DNA from 2 places in the Paenibacillus allorhizoplanae genome. Region 2 is predicted to be linked to the other one. Evidence: predicted binding sites of a transcription regulator. Region 2 holds the regulator's gene; the other holds the start of a gene.
The links. The regulator Rex, encoded in region 2, represses fermentation and respiration genes when NADH is low (regulators of the CRP and FNR family bind a similar motif). The targets are predictions, from matches to a motif close to TTGTGAAATATTTCACAA.
Positions count from the first base shown of each region.

Region 1: the regulator Rex is predicted to act here: its motif matches at 908-925, upstream of adhE (bifunctional acetaldehyde-CoA/alcohol dehydrogenase).

Region 1 is NZ_CAKMMW010000004.1:406,179-410,864, reverse strand. It holds gene L6I86_RS10420 (Crp/Fnr family transcriptional regulator) at 1-52, opposite strand, end outside; gene mobA (molybdenum cofactor guanylyltransferase) at 229-834, shown strand; gene adhE (bifunctional acetaldehyde-CoA/alcohol dehydrogenase) at 1,067-3,673, shown strand; gene pflB (formate C-acetyltransferase) at 3,701-4,686, shown strand, end outside.
Region 2 is NZ_CAKMMW010000002.1:604,669-609,354, forward strand. It holds gene L6I86_RS05325 (DUF47 domain-containing protein) at 1-566, shown strand, start outside; gene L6I86_RS05330 (inorganic phosphate transporter) at 626-1,627, shown strand; gene L6I86_RS05335 (redox-sensing transcriptional repressor Rex) at 1,684-2,304, opposite strand; gene dinG (ATP-dependent DNA helicase DinG) at 2,308-4,686, opposite strand, start outside.

The DNA.
Region 1 (4,686 bases), on a different contig from region 2:
ACGCTGTATTCTGGACACCCTCTTCTTCATGCAAAGAAACATTTTCGTTCATTCGATTTATCACTCCAATCCCTAAGCAGTTTAACTAGTATATCTCTATTTTTAAATCGTTTGATGTGATTTGTGTCACAACGAGTATTGCAGGAGTGTGACATTTTTCACTTACAGGGGATGTTATTTTGTCTAAAGTTGAACTATACATGAATTTGAAAAGGAGAAGTGATGGGTATGCTTTCAGGGGTTATTTTGGCTGGTGGAGCAAACCGTCGAATGAATGGAGAACTGAAGGCATTGCTTCCGTTTGGAGGAAAGCCTCTAATTGTTAGACAACTAGATTGTATGCGGGAAATATGCGATGAGTTGATTGTTGTAACCAATGACCCCAAGCCCTACCTAAACAAAGTCGATCGTTCCATTCGTATTATCACGGATTTTTTCGCAGGTCATGGGCCTCTTGGCGGTATGCATGCCGCATTTTCTCTTGCTAAACACGATTCCATCTGGGTCGTCGGTTGTGATATGCCTTTTATATCCAGTAGAGCTGCTCAATTGTTGATGCAAAGAAAGCTGGATGGATTTGAGGCTGTTGTTCCCTTGGTGGCCGACGAGCTTCATCCACTACATGGAGTTTATGATCGAACTTGTGCGTCGCACATCGCGACTTTATTAAACCGAGGGGAAACCAAAGTTTCTACCTTGCTAAACCATGTATTTTGGAGTGATCTAGGTGATCGTTTCTTTCTTGAGAACGGCGTTGATTTGAATTTTGTTTCCAATATCTCAACGTTTGAGGACTACGAAGTTATGCGTCGCTTGGAAAAGCTAGGGAAGTAACAAATGTTCATGATGATTACTTGGTGTTGTGATCAAAGTCACAGTCATGGAGTGGAGTATTAAATAGAAAAGAATGTGAAATTATTCACATAATATTCAAGGAAGAAATCGCTTTAATTGCTCATCTTGTGATTTTTATCATAGTTAAGGTTACTGCTTAAGGCGTAATCTAAGGGTAGAACAACAAGTCGTTAGCTGCACATGGATTTTAAAAAAAAGGAGTGGATGATGCATGGCAACAAAAGAAGCGAAGATGATTGAACAGATTTCTGCTCAAGACGAAGTGGGCCAGCTGGTAGCCAGAGCGAAGGAAGCGCAGCAGCAATTTCTTAAGCTGGATCAAATGCAGGTTGACCAAATTATACAGCAAATGGCATTAGCCGGCATCGATAGGCATATGGTTCTCGCCAAGCTTGCTGTGGAGGAAACAGGCCGTGGTGTGTACGAAGATAAAATCACCAAGAATCTATTTGCTACTGAGTATATTTACCATAGCATTAAAAATAACAAGACTGTCGGTGTGATTGAGGAAAATTCGTATGAGAACTACCGTATGGTGGCTGAGCCCGTGGGCATTATCGCTGGTGTTACGCCTGTCACCAATCCTACTTCGACGACGATGTTCAAGTCACTCATTGCGACTAAAACGCGTAATCCGATCATTTTCGCCTTCCATCCATCTGCACAGCAATCAAGTGCCGCTGCAGCAGCGACTCTACTGGATGCAGCGGTTAAGGCGGGCGCACCAGAGCATTGCATTCAATGGGTGAAGCACCCATCTGTGGAAGCTACCCAACTGCTGATGAATCATCCGGATGTGGCGCTCGTTCTGGCTACTGGAGGGTCTTCGATGGTGAAGGCAGCCTACAGCACTGGCAAGCCAGCCTTGGGTGTTGGTCCTGGCAATGTCCCTTGCTTCATTGAGAAAACGGCTAATTTGCAGCAGGCAGTTAATGATTTGATTCTTTCAAAGACGTTTGATAACGGTATGATTTGCGCCTCTGAGCAAGCGGTCATTATTGAAGAATCGGTATACGCGGAGACTAGAAAGCTGATGGCAGATCAGGGCAGTTACTTCTTAAATAAAGAAGAAACAGAAGCAGTTTCCAAATTGGTGATTAACGCTGAGAAATGTGCGGTTAACGCAGTTATTGTTGGGCAGTCTGCTATGAAAATCGCCGAGATGGCTGGCATTAAGGTACCTGCGGGAACGAAAATACTGGTCGCAGAGCTAACTGGCGTCGGCGAGGCATTTCCATTATCGGCTGAAAAGCTGAGCCCTGTGCTGGCTTGTTACAAAGTAAAGAATGCAGAACAAGGGATCGATCGGGCTGTGGAAGTAGTCAAATTTGGCGGCATGGGACATTCTTCCGTCATTCATTCTCAGAATGAAGAGGTTATCCAGGCGTTCGCAGGTAAGCTTCAAACGGGACGTGTCATTGTCAATTCGCCTTCCACTCATGGAGCGATCGGGGATATCTATAACACAAACTTGCCTTCCTTGACACTAGGCTGTGGCTCCTATGGTCATAACTCCACAACCTCTAACGTGAGCGCTGTGAATTTGATCAATGTGAAGCGCGTTGCGTATCGCACCGTCAATATGCAGTGGTTCAAAATACCGCCAAAGATTTATTTCGAAAAAGGAGCTACACAGTATTTAGAGAAAATGCCTGACATTACTCGGGTGATGATTGTCACAGATCCCATGATGGTGAAGCTCGGCTATGTTGAGCGTGTGGAATATTACCTCCGCAAGCGACAACTGCCTGTATATATCGAAGTGTTCTCCGATGTAGAACCTGACCCGTCCGTTGAAACAGTGGAACGCGGCCGAGCACAGATGGCAAGCTTTGGGCCGGATTGCATTATTGCGTTAGGCGGCGGGTCACCGATGGATGCAGCCAAAGCAATGTGGTTGTTCTATGAATATCCGGACACTAACTTTGATGCCTTAAAACAAAAATTTATGGATATCCGTAAACGGGTTTACAAATATCCGCGTCTGGGACGCAAAGCGAAATTTGTCGCGATTCCTACGACATCGGGTACAGGTTCGGAAGTAACTTCTTTCGCCGTAATTACAGACAAGGAGAAGGGCAATACCAAGTACCCGCTAGCCGATTATGAGCTTACACCTGATGTTGCCATCATTGATCCTGATTATGTGTACAGCTTGCCGAAGACAGCGGTTGCCGATACTGGTATGGATGTCCTGACTCATGCTATTGAAGCGTATGTGTCTGTTATGGCTAATGACTATTCCGATGGTTTAGCGATAAAAGCAATCCAATTGGTATTCCAAAATTTAGAGAAATCGTTTACCACTGGGGATCCAGTTGCGCGAGAGAAGATGCATAATGCCTCAACGATCGCCGGTATGGCCTTTGCGAATGCTTTCCTTGGCATTAATCACAGCTTGGCGCATAAATGGGGCGGCGAATACCACACAGCACATGGACGCACAAATGCGATTTTAATGCCGCATGTGATTCGCTATAATGCCCAAAAGCCAACGAAATTCACTTCATTCCCGAAATACGATCATTTCATTGCCGATCAACGTTATGCTGAAATTGCGCGTATGCTCGGGCTTCAAGCCAAGACAACGGAAGAAGGCGTAAACAGTCTTATCGATGCGATCCGTAAGCTGAACAAAATTCTCGGTATTCCTGAGAAGTTTCAGGATATTGGGTTCAATGCGGAACAATTCGAGACGCGTGTAGATTATTTGGCGGATCGAGCGTTTGAAGATCAGTGTACAACAGCGAATCCTCGGATGCCGTTAGTGACGGAGTTGGCTGATGTGTATCGGAATGCTTTTTACGGAAAATTTTAATCGTGCGAGCTCTAAGGAGGTACTATCATGGCGATACGTGAAGAAGAATTAAAGGCCAGTTATTGGAATGGATTTGTAAAAGGGAAATGGGAAACGAATATCAATGTGAAAGATTTCATCGATACGAACATAACAGTCTATACAGGAGATCATTCCTTTTTGGCAGGCCCTACAGAAGCCACAGATGAACTATGGCTTCAGGTCAGTATGCTAACCCGTAAGGAGAGAGAGAATGGCGGTGTATTGGATATCGATGTCCAGACGGTGTCCACGATTACCTCGCACGCCCCAGGTTATATCGCAAAGAACAAGGAGAAGATTGTCGGCTTGCAAACCGACGCTCCACTGAAGCGTTCCGTACAACCTTTCGGCGGTATTCGTATGGTCATCGATGCCTGTGAGGCATATGGTTTCAAGCTGCCTGAAGAAATTATACAAGTGTTTACATCTATTCGCAAAACGCATAACCAAGGTGTGTTCGATGCGTATACCTCCGAGATGAAAACAGCACGTAAAGCTGCAATCATTACGGGTCTGCCAGATGCTTACGGGCGAGGTCGTATTATTGGCGATTACAGGCGCGTTGCTTTATATGGTGTAGACCGTCTGATCGAAGAGAAGAAGAAAGATCTTCTGCAGCTGGAAGTGGACGCGATCACAGAAGATGTCATCCGGCTGCGTGAAGAGCTTTCCGAACAAATCCGCAGTCTCGGTGAATTGAAGCAGATGGCCAAAACCTACGGCTATGATATAGCCAAACCAGCGATGAATGCAAGTGAAGCCGTACAATGGTTGTACTTCGCTTATTTAGCAGCCATTAAGGAGCAGAATGGCGCGGCGATGAGCCTTGGACGCGTATCGAGCTTTCTTGATATTTATATCGAACGGGATTTACGGGAGGGGACGTTGACCGAAGTAGAAGCGCAAGAGCTTGTTGACCATTTTGTAATGAAGCTTCGTATCGTCAAGTTTTTACGTACACCCGACTACAATGAACTCTTCAGCGGTGATCC
Region 2 (4,686 bases):
CAGAGAACGCTTTGCAAACAGCTCAATTGTTTCGTACAGCTATGATGGGTGATAAACCCCCAATTGAGTATGTCAAAGCAATTCATGATCTTGAGCATGCAGGAGACTCCATCACACATGACATTTTCAGAGGTTTGAACAAAGTATTTATCACTCCTATTGATCGGGAAGATATTATGGTTCTAGCTTCCAAAGTCGATGATGTTACCGATGGTATTGAGGCTACGATTGCTCGTTTCGACTATTTGAGTGTTTCTCATACAGATTCCTACATGAAAGATTTCTCTGGAGTTATCGTAGACTCATGTCAACATATGCTAGATGCTTTCAAGCTTTTAGCTAAGAAAAAATATATGCAAATTCCGGAGCACACGGTGGCTATAAATAAATTAGAAAATGATGGAGATCGTTTGATGCGCGAAGGAATTCGTCAAATTTTCATCACACGCAAAGACCCCTACGAAGATTTCAAACTCAAAGAAATTTACGAGCGTTTGGAAGAAACAACCGATGCCTGCGAAGATGTCGCTAACATTCTAGACAGCGTAGTACTTCGTTACTCTTAAGACAAGATGTCTGTGTGTACGAAGAAAGTTTTCCAATTGGAAAGCGCTAGGAGGAATTCATGTTAACTTATTTGATCATAATCGTTGCACTAGCCCTGTTATTCGACTTCATCAACGGATTCCACGATACAGCTAATGCGATTGCTACTTCCATTTCTACGCGAGCATTAAGTCCGCGTGTAGCGATTTTCATGGCTGCTTCACTTAATTTTGTTGGGGCTATGGTTTCATCGGAGGTAGCCAAAACAGTAGGCGGAAGTATTGCCAATCCTGCGAAGATCGAAAATGGCGTTGAAGTCGTGATTGCAGCCTTGCTTGCAGCAATCATCTGGAACTTACTTACCTGGTACTTGTCTATTCCATCTTCGTCCTCCCACACGTTACTTGGTGCCTTAGCTGGTGCTGTAATTGCAGGAGCAGGCTTCAATGGCGTTAACTGGAGTGGTTTCACACAAATTATTATCATTCTTATTTTATCGCCGATTATCGCTTTCGTTCTAGGTTATCTCATTATGGTATTGATCAAAAATATCGTGCTGTGGTCAGGTAATACATCCAGATCCAAACTAAATCGTGGTTTTCGTACGTTACAAATCATCTCTGCCGGTTTACTTTCGTATTCCCATGGTGGTAACGATGCGCAGAAGGCGATGGGGATTATCGTGTTTGGTCTTGTTGCAGCCGGCGTTCAAGATGATTTGAATGTACCGATCTGGGTAAAAATTGCTGCAGCCCTCGCGATGGGCCTTGGTACATCCATTGGCGGATGGCGGATCATTAAAACAGTCTCGGGTAAAATTGTTAAAATTGAGCCGATCAACGGCTTTGCCTCGGACTTAACATCATCGATTGTCATTCAAATCTCAACCTTCATTGGTAAACCATTATCCACAACACATGTTATTTCCTCTGCGATTATCGGGACAGGCAGTGTCATGCGATTCCATGAAGTACAATGGGGTACGGTTGGTCGAATGTTAGTCACTTGGGTTATTACCATTCCGATCTCCATGGTTCTTGCTTACACCCTGTACTTTGTGATATTCCGTTTAATCATGTAGTAATAAAAAACAAAGGCACGACCCGCTGAAGCTGCGCGGGTCGTGCCTTTTTCATGCTAATCGAGATAATAAGCTAAGCTTTGAAGCTCTGTCGTGAAATCCGCATAATGCACGCGTACATCTGGCGGCACCTTAATGATGACTGGCGCAAAGTTCAGTATCGCTTCAATGCCACAAGCAACGAATTCATTCGCTACATTCTGTGCTTCAGCCGCGGGAACGGTAATAATACCGATCCGCACACCAAGCTCAGACATAACTGACTTCATTTTATCCATGGGGAGCACAACCAAATTATTAATCACTTCGCCTGTCTTTGAAGGCATGGCATCGAATAAAGCCACAATTTTCATATCATTACGTAAGTACGTATTATAATTGCAAAGTGCTCTGCCTAAATTTCCTGCGCCAACGAGGGCAACTTGAATATGTCGATCTAACTTCAGAATCTGGCGAATCTTCTCTATCAAGTAATTGATATCATAGCCAATCCCTTTTTTGCCAAACTCGCCAAAATAAGCTAAGTCCTTCCGAATTTGAGCAGGATTCAGATCTAATTTCTGACCTAAATCCTGAGAAGACACCGTGGACACATTGTTCATTTGCAACTCGTTTAGATAGCGTAAATAGATAGGTAATCTGCGGACAACAGCTTCTGAAATTTTTTGTGTTTTCACGAATTAAGCTCCTCCCATCCATTGCTCAATCCTCGGCAGCATTTGTTCGCAGGTCATGTGCTCGATCTTCGGACCAGGCAACGAATAGAGGAAGTGCTTGCCATAATACGTCTCAATAACACGTGTATCATAGATAATAACGATCCCTTTGTCTGACGCCCTCCGAACTAATCGACCGAAGCCTTGTTTAAATCGAATAACAGCTTGAGGAACAGAAAATTTCATAAATGGATTCTCATTGCGCTTCTTGATATTCTCACATTTGGCTTCGACAAGCGGGTGATTAGGCGGTTGGAATGGGAGACGAATGATCGCCAGACAACTTAACGCATCTCCTGGAATATCTACACCTTCCCAGAACGAACTAGTGCCCAGTAACACGCACATTTTATTATCTTGGAACATTCGGGTCAACTTACTGCGATTGCCGCTGTCAACACCCTGACCAAGCACAGTGATGCCATGTGGGTTGAGCTTTTCCTTCATTCCTGCATGAACAAGCTTCAACATCCGGTTCGAGGTACATAGAACTAGCATTCGCCCCTTTGTCACCTGTGCAACATCACTTAGAGAGTTGATCAGTGCTTCGATAAAAACGGGATCTCCCGCTCCCTTGATCGTTGGAAAATTACGTGGAATGACGACCAAAGCCTGCTCACGATAGTTAAAAGGTGACGGTAATTGCACTGTTTTCAGCTTACCTGACTCTTCGTCTTCTGGAATGGCTAAGCCTAGCTGCTCCGCCGAGTACTGGAACGATTTATTCACCGAGAGCGTTGCGGAGGTCAAGATAATACTGTCTTTCGTTTCAAAGAAATGCTGCTGCAGCAACCCACTAACATCCGTTGGAACGGAATTCAGTTGAACCGATTTGGCTTTCGCATACGTGCCAGCTTCAATCCAATACACGTACCCTTCATCTGCCATTTTCATAAAGAAATGAAGCGCATCACGATGCGCATACAGCTCTTTCACAGTTCCATTCAGATCGGTCACTAACCCTTGAACACCAAGTCCATCTTGCTGCTCCTTTAGCTCACTCAACAATTTATCCAAAGTTCGCAAAAGTTCACTCGCATTCAGATAAATGTTATCCTCCATAATCAACAACTCACGCCAATTCGCAGGCAGAGTCTCCGGCTTCAAACGCAGCACATATTGCGAAGTTTCCGATTGTGAAGGATCACTTCTGGAGGAAACCAACTCGTACAGGGCTTCACTTAAACGTTCCCAGTCCTCTTTGATCGAAATGATTTTCGGAAACAATCCATCAATCGTGTTACTCCATGCGGCTGCTCGCTCCCCTGCCTCATCCGATTTCTGTAATCGGAAACGAAGCATTGGAAGCTGTCCGCTTCGATTATCCTTATACAGCCACAATAAGGAATGGTAAAACGCAGAGGCATGCAGCTCGATCCCGAGGTGCTTACTTGCCACTTCTTCAAAGTGATGCGCCTCGTCAATCACAAGGTGCTTGTAGGACGGCAGAAGGCGGTTCTCAGCCTTCATATCCGTAAAGAGGAGGGAATGGTTCGTGATGATCACATCAGCCGTATTGGCGTCATTACGAGCTCTGTGGTAGAAGCACTTCTTATACCAAGGGCACATGCGGTTTAGACAGGAGTCCGTGTCACTCGCAACCGAGTACCAGAATTGGGCACCTTTGTTGCCAAAGTGCAGTTCTTCCTCATCCCCATGTTCGGTTTCACTTAGCCAAACAACCATTTGCGCGGCCGTTATCGGGTCTTCTCGGCTATTTTCGTAGTCCCGTGTTGTGAGCTTCGTCTCAAACTTACGAAGGCACAGATAGTGACTTCTTCCTTTGAGGACAGCTGCTTTGAATGGAATAGGAAAAATTTCTTTTAATAGAGGGATATCCCGCTCACGCAGCTGCTCCTGCAAATTAATCGTATGTGTCGAGACGACAACTTTCTTCTCATATTTCAAACCGTAATAGATCGAAGGAATCAAGTATCCCAGTGATTTGCCTGTCCCTGTTCCCGCTTCGATCATCAAATGCTGATCTGCCTCGAGAGACTTCTCCACTTCCAGAATCATTTGATCCTGAGATTCACGATCCTCGTACACCTCGAATCGTTGTTGGAGCGCGGATTTCAGGCCTTGCTGAAAGGCTGTAAAAGAATTTCCTAACGCTGCCGTTACTTCGTATTCAGAGCGCGGATCTTCGTCTTCTCCCCAATCCGTCACATTCAAGGTAAATTGACGGAAGTAACGATTCGTATCCATATCGACACTTGTTACTGACTCTTTATATAAACAAATTTCGTCCAAAAACCACCCCAAATCGGTGTTACCGTTTTCGAAAATTTGGTTCAACCGTTGCACCGTTAAGAGAGGCAGCCCCAGTAAGCGATCCAAGCA